2 regions of the Mesorhizobium sp. B2-1-1 genome follow, and region 1 is predicted to be linked to the other one. Evidence: riboswitches for the same ligand, from Rfam matches in the RefSeq annotation. Region 1 holds a riboswitch; the other holds the start of a gene.

The links. Region 1 has a riboswitch for S-adenosylmethionine ahead of metX (homoserine O-acetyltransferase MetX). Riboswitches for the same ligand answer to the same signal wherever they lie in the genome.
Positions count from the first base shown of each region.
Region 2: linked by a shared signal. The riboswitch ahead of FJ972_RS27425 (O-succinylhomoserine sulfhydrylase) and the one ahead of metX (homoserine O-acetyltransferase MetX) in region 1 are both predicted to bind S-adenosylmethionine.

Region 1 is NZ_CP083954.1:1,447,582-1,454,985, forward strand. It holds gene FJ972_RS07045 (ABC transporter ATP-binding protein/permease) at 1-1,703, shown strand, start outside; gene FJ972_RS07050 (DUF1194 domain-containing protein) at 1,809-2,612, shown strand; gene metW (methionine biosynthesis protein MetW) at 2,724-3,338, opposite strand; gene metX (homoserine O-acetyltransferase MetX) at 3,397-4,566, opposite strand; SAM riboswitch at 4,686-4,763, opposite strand; gene hisC (histidinol-phosphate transaminase) at 4,900-6,009, shown strand; gene FJ972_RS07070 (prephenate/arogenate dehydrogenase family protein) at 6,016-6,951, shown strand; gene FJ972_RS07075 (sugar kinase) at 6,948-7,404, opposite strand, start outside.
Region 2 is NZ_CP083954.1:5,652,511-5,659,914, reverse strand. It holds gene FJ972_RS27430 (BrnA antitoxin family protein) at 1-209, shown strand, start outside; gene FJ972_RS27425 (O-succinylhomoserine sulfhydrylase) at 231-1,418, opposite strand; SAM riboswitch at 1,476-1,553, opposite strand; gene FJ972_RS27420 (2'-deoxycytidine 5'-triphosphate deaminase) at 1,631-2,725, shown strand; gene FJ972_RS27415 (ABC transporter substrate-binding protein) at 2,824-3,597, shown strand; gene araD1 (AraD1 family protein) at 3,646-4,638, opposite strand; gene mmsB (multiple monosaccharide ABC transporter permease) at 4,837-6,129, opposite strand; gene mmsA (multiple monosaccharide ABC transporter ATP-binding protein) at 6,126-7,404, opposite strand, start outside.

The DNA of each region.
Region 1 (7,404 bases):
GGCTACGCTGGGCCTCCATCGGAATGGTTGCCGTCATTGTCGCGACCTCGATCGGCCAGGTTCTGCTCAACCGCTGGAACCAGCCTTTCTACGATGCGCTTGCACGCCGCGACATGCAGGCCTTCCTGCACCAGCTCGCCGTTTTTGCCGCGATTGCCGGTGGGCTTCTTGTGCTCAATGTCGGCCAGACCTGGCTCAATCAGACGATCCGGCTGAAGCTGCGCGAGGCGCTGACGCTCGATCTGATCGATGGATGGATGCGGCCGGCGCGCGCTTTTCGCCTGGCGCATGCAGGCGCCATCGGGGTCAATCCCGACCAGCGCATGCAGCAGGACGCGAGCCATCTTTCCGACCTGTCGACGGATCTTGGCGTTGGCCTGCTGCAATCCCTAATCCTGCTCGCCTCCTTCGTCGGCGTGTTATGGGAGCTGTCCTCGGGCTTCGTCTTCCATGTCGGCGGGACATCGCTCGCCATACCGGGCTACATGGTGTGGGCGGCCATCCTCTATGCCGGAACGGCTTCCTGGCTGAGCTGGCTGGTCGGACGGCCACTGATCCACCTCAACAGCGACCGCTACACACGCGAGGCGGAGCTGCGTTCCTCGATGGTGCGCGTCAACGAGAACATCGATGCCATCGCGCTCGCCCGAAGCGAGCCCGATGCCAGGCGGCGGCTGGAAACCGACCTGGGCACCGTGCTCGGCGCCATGCGACGCATCTATAACGCCCAGATCAATCTCGCCTGGGTGACGGACACCTATGGCTGGATCACCGTGGTGGCTCCCATCCTGGTCGCTTCGCCGGTCTATTTCGCGGGCGATATCAGCTTCGGCGGACTGATGATGGCGGTCGGCGCCTTCAATCAGGTCCATTCTTCATTGCGTTGGTTCATCAACAATATCGGCAGCATCGCCGATTGGCGCGCGACGCTGATGCGCGTCGCCGATTTCCGCATTGCGCTGGATGAGACCGATGTGCTGCACGGCCAGGAAAGGCGCATCGAATTCGGCGAGAATGCAAACGGCAAGCTGACCTTCGAGAAACTCGAAGTGGCCTCGCCGGAGGGCTGCACGAGGCTCGCCGACCAGCATGTCGAGATCCACGCCGGCGAACGCGTCATGCTCACCGGCGAGCCTGGCGCGGGCAAGACGCTGTTCTTTCGCGCCATTGCCGGCCTGTGGCCATGGGGGAGCGGGCGCATCGGCATGCCGGCGGGAGAGACGCCCATCTTCGTGCCGCGCACGCCTTACTTCCCAACCGCCACGCTGCGCGAAGTGCTCGACCGCGTGGACGGGGTTGCGCCGGCAAGCGATGCCCATATCTCAGCCGTGCTGGCCGAGATCGGCCTGGAACACCTGTCGTCGTCGCTCGGCCGCAGCGCGCGCTGGGAGCATGAACTGGCCGACGACGAACTGCGCCTGCTGGCCTTTGCCCGCCTCGTGCTGCGCCAACCAAAATGGGTGATCATCGATGAGGCTCTCGATGCCTTCGACGGACCGACACTGCGGCGGGTGTTGTCGATGCTGGAGAAGCGGCTGGGCGGGGCGACGATCCTCAATATAGGCCGCGGCCAGCACAACAATCAATTCTTCCCGCGCGCACTGACCATCGTGAAGGCGTCCGGCGTGCCGGCTCTGAAGCCCGCGCGCATAAGGGCAGGCGCGATCGAGCCGCCGCCGGCCGCTCCTCGCCGCAAGAAATAGCACTTCCGGCATCTATTCGGACCAGCCCGCGCCACGCCACGTGGCAGCTTTATTTCGCCGTGATCGCGAGGGAAGATCGCACCGGAAACATAGCTTGAGCCGGCCATGCTTGATGCTCTCAGCCTGCTTGCCTGCCTGGCCTGCACCGAGGCCGCCGTGACTGCGCCTGCGCCGGATAGTCTGGCCGTTGATGTCCAACTGGTGCTGGCGGTCGATATCTCATTGTCGATGGACGAGAAGGAGTTCGCCCTGCAGCGCGCCGGCTATGTGGAGGCGCTGCGTCATCCCGACTTCATCAAGGCGGTCCGCGCCGGGAACGCCGGTCGCATCGCGCTCACCTATTTCGAATGGGCCGGCACTGTGCGCGACGACGCGCTCATCGGCTGGCAGGTCATCGACGGCGCTGAGAGCGCCAACGCTTTTGCCGACAAGATTGCAGCCCGCCCGTTCCGCAGCTTCCGCGGCACGTCGATCTCCGGCGCGCTCGCCTTCGGTGCAGGGCTTTTCGACCGCACTACTTTCGAAAGCGAACGCAGCGTCATCGATATTTCCGGTGACGGACCAAACAATATCGGGCTGCCCGTCACCGCCACGCGGGATGCGGCAAACGCCAGAGGCATCGTCATCAACGGCCTGCCGATCCTGATCAATCCATCGCCCACCTTCAGCCATCTCGACCGGTATTACGCCCAGTGCGTAACCGGCGGGCCGGGCTCCTTCGTGCTGCCGATTTATACAGCCGCCGAATTCTCGACGGCGATCCGGCGCAAGTTGATCCTCGAAGTGAGCGGCGTTCAGAACGAGACCAGGATCATTCCCGCCGAAGCCGAGGCTCCGATCGACTGCCTGCAAGGCGAACGCGACAGACGGTTCTTGTCGGATCCGTATTTCCCGGAGCTCGATCGCTGAGCCTTCGCCGGGCTATGCGTCCCAACCTGCTGATGACCTTCGTCGCAGAGATCAGCCTGCAGCTCGACTTCGCCCGAAAAGGGGGTGTCATAGCCACCTCCGGGATGGCCCTTATCGCTTCAACAAGAACACCGCTTGCTGGCCGAAGAAGTTCCAGAACCACCATGGCATCGACAGGCCGATCTTCTGGCCGTTGGCGTCGAGCGCGGTCGCCCTTTCCACGGTCGCGCCAAGCTCCTCGCACAGATTGACGAAGTCGCGGATGGTGCAGAAGTGGATATTTGGCGTGTCGTACCAGGAATAGGGCAGGTCCTTGGTCACCGGCATGCGGCCCTTGACGAACAGCGACAGGCGCACCCGCCAGTGGCCGAAATTGGGGAAGGACACGATGGCGTGTTCGCCGATCCTGAGCAGTTCGTCGAGAACGAGCTTCGGGTTGCGGGTCGCCTGCAAGGTCTGCGACAGGACGACGAAATCAAAACCCTTGTCGGGATAGAATTCGAGATCCTTGTCGGCGTCGCCCTGAACGACGGAAAGGCCGCGCGCCACGCATTCGTTGACACCACGCTGCGACAGCTCCAGTCCGCGGCCGTCGATCTGCTTGGTTTCCTGCAAAAGCTCGAGCAGCGAGCCGTCGCCGGAGCCGACGTCCAGCACCCGCGATTGCGGCGGGATCAGACCGGCGATCACCTCGAGATCGACGCGCTGGGCGCGGTTGACGCTCATGGCTTGCCCCTTGTCGTGGTGCGTGACCCTTGATGGACAGGTCTGCAATTTTGCGGGGTCATGCGCCGAGCCCTCTCGCTCGCGCGGCCGAGCCGATGAAGCCATTGATGGCGGCGAACAGTTCCGGCTCGTCGAGCAGGAAGGCGTCGTGCCCGCGATCGGTCTCGATCTCGACGAAGGACACCGACGCGCCGGCGGCATTCAGCGCATGGACGATCGAGCGGCTCTCCTCGGTCGGGAACAGCCAATCCGAGGTGAACGACACCAGGCAGAAGCGGGTCTTGGTGCCGGCAAAAGCATCGGCCAGCCTGCCGCCGTGGTCGGCGGCGAGGTCGAAATAGTCCATGGACCGCGTCATATAGAGATAGGAATTGGCGTCGAAGCGGTCGACGAAAGTCATGCCCTGGTGACGCAGATAGCTCTCGATCTGGAAATCGGCGTCGAAGCCGAAGGTCAGCGCTTCGCGGTCCTGCAGGTTGCGGCCGAACTTCCGGTGCAAGGCTGCTTCCGACAGGTAGGTGATGTGGGCGGCCATGCGCGCCACGGCGAGCCCCTTTTCCGGGCGTTTGCCGTGGTCGAAATACTTGCCGCCATGCCATTCTGGATCCGCCATCACGGCCTGCCGGCCGACCTCGTGGAAAGCGATGTTCTGCGAGGAATGACGCGCGCCGGTGGCGATCGGCAGCGCCGAGAAAACACGCTCCGGATAGCTCGACGCCCATTGCAGCACCTGCATGCCGCCCATCGACCCGCCGAGCACGCAAAACAGTTTTTCGATGCCGAAATGGTCGATCAGCATCTGCTGGGCACGCACCATGTCGCGGATGGTGATGACCGGAAGGTCGAGCCCATAGGGCTTGCCGGTGGCGGGATTGGTGGAGGCCGGGCCGGTGGAACCGAGGCAGCCGCCGATGACGTTTGAGCAGATGACGAAGAAGCGGTTGGTGTCGATGATCTTGCCGGGTCCGATCAGCACTTCCCACCAACCCGGCTTGCCGGTCACCGGATTGGTGCTGGCCACATGCTGGTCGCCGGTCAATGCGTGGCAGACGAGAATGGCGTTTGAACGGGCGTCGTTCAGCGTGCCGTAGGTCTGGTAGGCGATCTGGAACGGCGACAGCAGCGTGCCGGCGTCGAGCTTGAGCGGCTTGTCGGCGCCGAAGCGCACGACCGGGCTCGACGGTTGGTCTGCCTCGTTGTTGGTTCTGCCAGCGCGCTGAGCGGCCATCTCGTCTCTCTTGCTGCACCTTGCCTTTGCGGAAATCGCTGCCGATCTCCGCGCCGCCGATGCGTTCGTCCGGCCGGCCGCGGACAACAAAAAACCGGCATTGCCTTCGCAAAGCCGGTTACGTCGCGCAAACGGCCCTTTAGCGAATTGTTTAACGTGGCTGCAAGCCGACCGGCCAAATCACCACGGAACTGTCGCTGCCCTTCTAGAACTCACCTGCCTCGCCGTCAATGCCGCCTGCTGGCACCACTGCCACCTCTCGACATTGCCGGCCATGGCTTGTATTTCCGCAGCGGCTTCCAGGACGGAAGCGTTCTCGACGGATTTTGCGATATGAGCCAGACCCCGGACAAGGCACGTCCAACCCCGCGCGCGGGCATCATGGACATCCAGGCCTATGTGCCGGGCAAGAGCTCGGCCCCCGCCGGGGTGGACAAGGTCCACAAGCTGTCGTCGAACGAGAACCCGCTCGGCCCCTCGCCGAAGGCAATCGAGGCCGCGCGCGAGGTCGCCGCGAAGCTCGACGTCTATCCCGACGGCACCGCCCGGCGCCTGCGCGAAGCAATCGCCGAGGTGCATGGTCTGAACGCACAGAACATCATCTGTTCCAACGGCTCCGACGAGATCCTCGGCCTGCTGGCGCAGACTTATCTCGCGCCCGGCGACGAGGCCATATTCACCGAACACGCCTTCATGGTCTACATGATCTACATCCAGTCGGCGGGTGCGACGCCTGTCGCGGTCAAGGAGACCCAGGAGCGCGCCGACATCGATGCGATCCTGGCGGCTGTCACGCCACGTACGAAGATCGTGTTCCTCGCCAATCCCAACAATCCAACCGGCACTTACGTGCCGTTCCAGGAGGTGCGCCGCCTGCATGCCGGCCTGCCGAAGAACGTGCTTCTGGTGCTCGATGCCGCCTATGCCGAATATGTCAGGCGCAACGACTATGAGGCCGGCATCGAGCTCGCGGGCAGCTCTCAGAACGTGGTCATGACCCGCACCTTCTCCAAGATCGGACTTGGCGGGGCGCGGATCGGATGGATGTATGGGCCGATGCACATCGTCGACGCGATCAACCGCATACGCGGTCCCTTCAACGTCAATGCGACGGCGATCGAGGCCGGCATCGCCGCCGTCCGCGACCGCGCCCATATCGAGCGTAGCGTCGCGCATAACGAGACCTGGCTGGCCTGGCTGAGCGAACAGATGACCGGGCTCGGGTTGCGGGTGACGCCGAGCGTCGGCAATTTCCTCCTCATTCATTTTCCTGACGACGGCAAGCATTCGGCCGCGGCGGCGGACGATTATCTCACCCAGCGCGGCTACATACTGCGGCGTGTTTCGGGCTATGGCTTTCCCAACGCACTGCGTATGACGGTCGGCACCGAAGAGGCCAATCGCGGCGTTGTCGCGGCACTCACGACATTCCTGAAAAGCTAGAACGCCATGGCATCACCGATGTTCGAAAAGATCGCGCTGGTCGGCATCGGCCTGATTGGCTCGTCGCTGGCCCGCGTCATCCGCCGCGAGGGCCTGGCCGGCCATGTCGCCATCTCGACGCGCAGCGCCGCGACGCTGGCGCGGGCGCAAGAGCTTGGGCTGGGCTCCTCCTACGCCATAGATGCCAAGGAAGCGGTCCGCGATGCCGACCTGGTTATCGTCTCGGTGCCGGTCGGCTCGTCCGGCGCGGTGGCGCAAGAGATCGCGCCGGCGCTGAAGAGGGGCGCCATCGTCACCGATGTCGGCTCGACCAAGGCTTCCGTGATCGCACAGATGCAGCCGCATATACCCGGTGGGGTGCATTTCATTCCCGGCCATCCGCTGGCCGGCACGGAGAAATCTGGGCCCGATGCCGGTTTCGCCGATCTGTTCGACAACCGCTGGTGCATTTTCACCCCGCTGCCGGACACGGATCCGGACGCGCTGGAAAGGCTTTCCGAATTCTGGCGCCGTTGTGGCGCCAACATCGACACGATGGATCCGCAGCATCACGACATGACGCTGGCCATCGTCTCGCATTTGCCGCACATCATCGCCTACAACATCGTCGGCACCGCCGATGACCTGGAATCGGTGACCAAGACGGAAGTCATCAAATATTCCGCTTCCGGTTTCCGCGACTTCACGCGCCTCGCCGCCTCCGATCCGACCATGTGGCGGGACGTGTGCCTGCACAACAAGGACGCGATCCTGGAAATGCTGGCGCGGTTCTCGGAGGATCTGGCTTTTCTGCAGCGGGCGATCCGCTGGGGCGACGGCGACAAGCTGTTCGACCTGTTCACCCGCACCCGCGCCGTGCGACGCTCGATCATCGAGGCCGGCCAGGACATCGACGTGCCGGATTTCGGTCGCCAGGCGGTCGAGCATCCGGCGAAAAACTAGGCTCCTTCAGGCCAGGTCGCCGCCATCATCGCCAGTGTCTCGGCACGATCGGGCGCGCCCAGCCTGCCGCCGAAGCGCTGGCATTTGAGCGCTGCGGCCGCGCTGGCAAAGCGTAGCGCCTGCTCGATCGGCATGGCTTGCGCCAATCCGGCTGCGAATGCGCCATGAAAGACGTCGCCGGCTGCCAGCGTATCCACCACCTTGACCTTTGGCGCAGCGACGTGGCGTACGCAACCGGCCTGCCTGTCATGCCACCAGGTTCCAGCCCCGCCGGCGGTTACCGCGACGAAAGCGTCGGTGCGCGACGCAAGGTCGGCGCATGCGGCCTGCGGGTCCAGCGCCTGGCCGCAGACGATGCGCGCCGCCGGTTCGGAGGCGACGATGTGCGAGGCGAGCGGCAACAGCCGCTCCAGCACTGCCAATGGCGCGGTGTCGGCATCGAGGATCCCAGGG
Region 2 (7,404 bases), 1.5 Mb from region 1:
CTGCGATCACTGCCGCCGCCGAGGCCGATCCGGATGCGCAGCCGACCGATGCCGCTTCGCGCCGCAAAGTTGGCCGACCGCCGCTTGCGCGACCCAAACGTGCGGTACAGTTGCGCCTCGACGCCGATGTTGTCGACCGTTTCAGGGCCGGCGGTGATGGCTGGCAGACGCGCATGAACGAAGCATTGCGCAAAGCGGCAGGCCTGTAATCCTCGGTCTGCCACCAGTCCTCATCGGGCCTTCAACGCCTGCGCGATGTCGTCCAGCAAATCGTCGGTATCTTCCAGCCCGACCGACAGCCTGAGCGTGCCGGGTCCGATGCCGAGCTCGGCGCGCGCTTCGTCGCTGAGGTTCTTGTGCGTCGTCGTCGCCGGATGGGTGATCAGGCTTTTGGCGTCGCCGAGATTGTTCGAGATCAGCACGATGTCGAGCGCGTTCTGCAAGGCGAAGGCACCCTGCTTGCCGCCCTTGACGTCAAAGCAGATCAGGGTGGAGCCGCCCGACATCTGCTTCTTGACGATATCGGCCTGCGGATGGTCGGCGCGGCCGGGATAGATGACGCGGGCGATCTCCGGCTGCTCGGCCAGGAAATCGGCGATCTTGCCGGCGCTCTCCGTCTGCTGGCGCACGCGCAGCGGCAGCGTTTCCAGGCCCTTCAGCAGCGTCCAGGCATTGAACGGCGACAGGCTGGGGCCGGTATGGCGGAAATAATCGTGCAGGTTCTCGTCGATCCACTTCTTGTCCGACAGGATGACGCCGCCGAGACAACGGCCCTGGCCATCGATGTGCTTGGTCGCCGAATAGACCACGATATGCGCGCCGAGCTGCAATGGCTTCTGCTGGAGCGGCGTGGCGAAGACATTGTCCACGACCAGCCGCGCGCCGATCGAATTGGCAAGCGAAGCGACGGCGGCGATGTCGACCACCTCAAGCGTCGGGTTGGTCGGGCTTTCCAGGAAAAACAGCTTGGTGTTGGGCCGCACCGCCTTTTCCCAGTTGGCGATATCGGTGCCGTCGACCAGCGTCGCCTCGATGCCGTAACGCGGCGCCAGCGTCTCGACCACCCAGCGGCAGGAGCCGAACAGGGCGCGCGCCGCGACGATATGATCGCCGGCCTTGACGCTGCACAGGAGGGCTGCCGTCACCGCCGCCATGCCGGACGCGGTGGCGCGCGCGTCCTCGGCGCCTTCGAGCGCGCACATGCGCTTCTCGAACATGTCGACGGTCGGATTGGCGTAGCGCGAATAGATGAAGCCCGGTTCCTCGCCCTTGAAGCGGGCTTCGGCGGCTTGGGCCGTCTCATAGACATAGCCTTGGGTCAGGTATATCGCCTCGGAAGTCTCGCCGAAGCCGGAACGCAGGGTTCCGCCATGCACGAGTGCGGTCTGAGGCTTCCAGTTGCGCGTCTTGCTCGTCATCGTCCTATCCAAACACAAAAAAACCGGCCGCGAAAAAGTCGCAACCGGTCCATGCGGCCTTGCGGCCCGACGGTCCTTTAGCGACTTGTTTAACGTGGCTGCAAGCCGACCGGCCAAATCACCACGGGATAACGACCCTTTAGACCCGCGCCACGCTTGCGTCAATTGCCGGCTTCATTAAGAGATTTGTACCAGCAGAGCGGAGCCAGACTTTGCGGCAGACAGGAATTCTTCCCGATCAGGACATTGCGGCGCTGTTCCAGTCCGGCGCGCTGAAGTCGTCGCGTGCGCTCGACGCCGACCAGATCCAGCCGGCCAGCCTTGATCTGAGGCTCGGCGACAAGGCGTGGCGGGTGCGCGCGTCCTTCCTGCCGGGTCCCAACCACAAGGTCAGTGAAAAACTCGACCGGCTGAAGCTGCACGAGATCAGCCTGGCCGACGGCGCCGTTTTGGAAACCGGCTGCGTCTACATCGTGCCCCTGCTCGAAAGCCTGGCGCTGCCGGCGGAAATTTCGGCGTCCGCCAATCCCAAGAGCTCGACCGGGCGGCTCGATATCTTCACCCGCGTGATGACCGATCGCGGCCACGAGTTCGACAAGATCGCCGTCGGCTATCATGGTCCGCTCTATCTCGAAGTCAGCCCACGCACCTTCCCGATCGTCGTGCGCGCCGGCTCGCGCCTTTCGCAGATACGCTTCCGCACCGGCAATGCGCTGCTCTCGGAAGCAGAGTTGCATCAATTGCACCGGGCCGAAATGCTGGTCGCCACCGAACCGCCGAACATCTCCGGCGGCGGCATCGCATTGTCGATCGATCTCAACGGCGACAGTGACGGGCTGGTCGGCTATCGCGGCAAACACCATACCGGCCTCGTCGATGTCGACAAACGCGCGGCGCAGGAGATCGTCGACTTCTGGGAGCCGATCCACAAGAGCGGCGCCGGCGAGCTGGTGCTCGATCCGGACGAGTTCTACATCCTCGTCAGCCAGGAAGCGGTGCATGTGCCGCCGCTCTACGCGGCCGAAATGACGCCCTTCGATCCACTGGTGGGCGAGTTCCGTGTCCACTATGCCGGCTTCTTCGATCCGGGTTTCGGCCATTCGGCGGCCGGCGGCACCGGCAGCCGCGCCGTGCTCGAAGTGCGCAGCCATGAGGTGCCGTTCATCCTCGATCATGGCCAGATCGTCGGCCGGCTGGTCTACGAGCATATGCTGAAGCGGCCGCAGGCGCTTTACGGCACCGAGCTCGGCTCGAACTACCAGGCGCAGGGCCTGAAGCTGTCCAAGCACTTTCGCGCCGCGCCCTGAACGCTCATCACCGTCAGGCAAGATACTTGCCTGCGCCGGCTCGCCATGCTTGGCTGCCTCGCCGGCCGCCGACGTGGCGGCGCTCAAGGGGAATGAAAATGCAGATTTCGAAATGGATCATATCGGCGGCGGCCGCCGCCATGCTGACGCTTGGTGCCGGCGCCCTGTCGGCGCATGCGGCGGAGAAAATCAAGATCGGCACCGAGGGAGCCTATCCGCCGTTCAACACCATCACGCCCGACGGCAAGGTCGAGGGCTTCGACATCGACATCGCCAACGCCTTGTGCGCGCAGATGAAGGTCGAATGCGAGATCGTCACCCAGGACTGGGACGGCATCATCCCGGCGCTGCAGGCCAAGAAATTCGACGCCATCATCGCTTCGATGAGCATCACCGAGGAGCGCAAGAAGCAGGTCGCGTTCACCCACAAATACTATACGACGCCGCTGTCGCTCGTCGCCCTGAAGGACAGCGACATCGCCTCGACCGAACCGGCGGCACTCGCCGGCAAGACGGTCGGCGCCCAGGCGGCGACCACGCAGGCCAACTACGCCCAGGACGTCTATGGCAAGGCCGGCGCCGAAGCGAAGCTCTATCCGACCCAGGAAGAGGCAATCACCGATCTCCAGAACGGCCGCCTCGATGCCGTCCTTTCCGACAAGTTCGTGCTGATGGACTGGATGAAGAAGGCGAGCGACGGTTGCTGCAAGATGGTCGGCGACGTCAAGGGCACCGAGACCGAAGCCGGCATTGCCGTGCGCCTCGAGGATACGGCGCTGCGCGACAAGCTCAACGCAGCCATCGACGCCATCGTCGCCGACGGCACCTACAAGAAGATCCAGGACAAGTATTTCGATTTCGATATTTATTGAGATGGAAGCTGCCGATCTCCTCCCACCAGGGAGGAGATCACGCTCATCTCACAGCGCCTTCACCGCCACCTTCACCGGCTTTTCGATTTCGAGCGGGTTGCGCAGCGGCAGGCCGAAATCGCCGGCCTCGATCTCGAACACGTCGCCGGCTTCGGTCTTGATGCCGTCGGCGAAGGACAGGGTCGCGGTGCCGAACATGTGCACATGCACGTCGCCCGGCTGGCGAAAAGCCGAATATTTGAAATGGTGGTGTTCGAGATTGGCGATGGTGTGCGACATGTTCGCTTCGCCCGACAGGAACGGCTTTTCCCAAATCAACTTGCTGTCGCGCCAGATGCGTGAGGAGCCCCTGATGTCGGCGGGCAGGTCGCCGACCAGGATCTCAGGTCCGAAGGAGGCGTTGCGCAGCTTGGAATGGGCGAGGAAGAGGTAGTTCACGCGTTCGGTCACATGGTCGGAAAATTCGTTGGACAGAGTGAAGCCGACCCGGAACGGCGCGCCGTCGTCGCCGATGACATAGATGCCGGCAACCTCGGGCTCCTCGCCGGCATCCTTGGCGAAGGCAGGTGACAGGAGCGCGGCACCCGGCGCCACGGCCATCGTGCCATTGCCCTTGTAGAACCATTCCGGCTGCACCCCGATCTGGCCTTTCGCGGGTTTGCCGCCTTCCAGCCCCATGCGGAACATCTTCATGGAATCGGTGAGTTGCTCTTCGCCGTCGGTGCTGAGCTTCTTGTGCATGGAATCGCGCGTTGCCGCCGAGCCGAGATGCGTGAGCCCCGTGCCGGTCAGATGCAGATGCGCCGGATCGGGATGATTGATCGGCGACAGCAGCCGCCCCTTCTTGTAGGCGGCGTCGAGATCGACGGTCTCGCCAAGTCCCTTGCGTTCGATCAGCGCGGCAAGGCCCACGCCGGTACGAGCGGCTTCCATCGCCAGCGAATAGACGCTGCGCGCGCCGTTGATGATCCGGGTCTTGCCGCCCGTGCGTGCAACGACACGGATTGTCTCGGCGTCGTCGAGAATCTGCGAGATCAGCATGATCAGTCCTCTCTCATATCTTGGCATGGCTGCCTTCTGGCAAACCCTGACCTGCGCGGCTCGGACTGGCCGTGCCACGGGTTGAACTCGTCGTCCGGATTGCGCTCGCGAGCTCGGTCCTGAAGGACTTTTTCAAGCCGGCGAATTGCCGGCAGCGCCGCGACCGTATGCCTCCTGCTTGCCTCGCCTGAAGCCTGTTCAGGCCTTGTTCTTGTTGTAGACGTCGAAGATCACGGCGCCGAGCAGCACCAGGCCCTTGACCACTTGCTGCCAGTCGACATTGACGCCCATGATCGACATGCCGTTGTTCATCACGCCCATGATGAAGCCGCCGACCACCGCGCCGATGACCTGACCGACGCCGCCCATCGCCGAGGCGCCGCCGATGAACACCGCGGCGATGACGTCGAGCTCGCTGCCGAGGCCTGCCGCCGGCACGGCCTGGCCAAGGCGTGCCGCGATGATCAGGCCGCCAAGCGCCGACAGCACGCCCATATTGACGAACACGTAAAGCGTCAGGCGCTCGGTCTTGATGCCCGACAGCTGCGCGGCCTTGGCATTGCCGCCCATCGCATAGATGCGGCGGCCGATCGTCATGCGCTTGGTGACGAAGACGAACAGCGAGATCAGCAGGCCCATGACGAGCAGCACCACCGGCAGGCCCCGATAGCTGGCGAACTGGTAGACCAGGAACAGCGCCAGCGCGCTGCCGACCAGCGTCTTAATGACGAACAGGGTAAAGGGCTCGGCCTCATAGCCGTGGCGTTCGCGTTTGCGTCGCGTCCGTAGCCCGAAATAGGCATAGGCCAGCACGGCGATCAGGCCCAGCACGATCGTCGTCATGTGCAGCGTCAGACCGCTGCCCATAATCGTCTTGCCGGCTGCATTCACCGTTGGCGGGATCAGCGTCAGCGGTCCGATGACATCTGGAATGAAGCCGGAGCTGAGCGCCTTGAACTCGGGCGGCAGCGGTCCGACCGAAGATCCGCCGCCGAGCAGCGCCTGGCATATGCCGCGGAAGATCAGCATGCCGGCCAGCGTCACGATGAAGCTCGGTATTCGGTGGTAGGCGATCCAGTAGCCTTGCGCCGCGCCGATGAGGCCGCCCACGATCAGGCAGAGGATGGAAACCACCAGCGGGTTGCTGAATATGCCGAGAGGCCAGATCACCATCATCATCGCCGCCAGCGCGCCGATGAAGCCGGCCACGGACCCCACGCTGAGGTCGATATGGCCCGATACGATGACCAGCAGCATGCCGAGCGCCATCACGATGATGAAGGAGTTCTGCTGCACCAGATTGCTCAGGTTCACCGGCTTGAACAGCGTTCCCGAGGTGGTGAACTGGAAGAACACCATGATGGCGATCAGCGCCAGGATCAGGCCGTATTCGCGCAGGTTCGTCGCCAGCGCCGATACGGCGATGCGTGGACGCTGCCCTACATCTTCGGCGACGTTGCTTTGCGGGGCGGGGGCGCTTTCCGTGCTCATGCTGCTTTTCCTTCTCCCCGAACGATGGCGCGCATTATTCTTTCTTGGCTTGCGTCCGCCGCGGGCATTTCGCCGACGATGCGGCCTTCGTTCATGACATAGATGCGGTCGGTGATGCCGAGCAGTTCTGGCATTTCCGACGAGATGACCACGATCGCCTTACCTTCGGCCGCAAGGCGCGCGATGATCGTATAGATTTCATATTTGGCGCCGACATCGATGCCGCGCGTCGGCTCGTCCAGGATCAGCACTTCCGGGTCGGCGAACAGCCATTTCGACAGCACCACCTTCTGCTGGTTGCCGCCGGAAAGATTGCCGGTCATCTGATAGACGCTGGAGGCGCGGATGTTGGTCTGCTTGCGATAGTCGTTGGCGACGGCAAGCTCGCGCAAATCGTCGATCACGCTGTGGCGCGACACGCCGCCGAGATTGGCCAGCGTAATGTTGTGCTTGATATGGTCGATGAGATTGAGGCCGTAGGTCTTGCGATCCTCGGTCACATAGGCAATGCCGTGTTCGACCGCCCTGCTCACAGAGGAGACGTCGATCGGCTTGCCCTTGAGCAGCACCTCGCCGGTGATGCGGCGCCCATAGGAGCGGCCGAACAGGCTCATGGCGAATTCGGTTCGCCCGGCGCCCATCAGCCCGGCAATGCCGACCACCTCGCCCTTGCGCACATTGATGTCGATGCCCTTGATCACCTGCCGCTCGGCATGGAGCGGGTGATAGACCGACCAGTTCTTCACCTCGAACACGACCTCGCCGATATCGGGCTCGCGCGGCGGATAGCGATCGTCGAGCGAACGGCCGACCATCGAGGTGATGATGCGGTCTTCCGAGATGTCCTTCCTGGACAGCGTCTCGATGGTTCGCCCGTCGCGGATGACGGTCACCTTGTCGGCGACCCGGTTCACCTCGTTGAGCTTGTGCGAGATCAGGATCGAGGTCATGCCTTGTCGCTTGAATTCGAGCAGAAGGTCGAGCAGCGCCTGGCTGTCCTTTTCGCTGAGCGACGCCGTCGGCTCGTCGAGGATCAGGAGCTTGACCTCCTTGCTCAGCGCCTTGGCGATTTCGACCAGCTGCTGCTTGCCGACACCGATATTGGTGATCAGCGTCTTGGGGTCCTCCTTGAGGCCCACCTTCTTCAGCAGGGCGCTGGTGCGCGCCTCGTTGGCATTCCAGTCGATGACGCCGTATCGGGCGTGTTCGTTGCCGAGGAAGATGTTTTCGGCGATCGACAGCATCGGCACCAGCGCAAGCTCCTGGTGGATGATG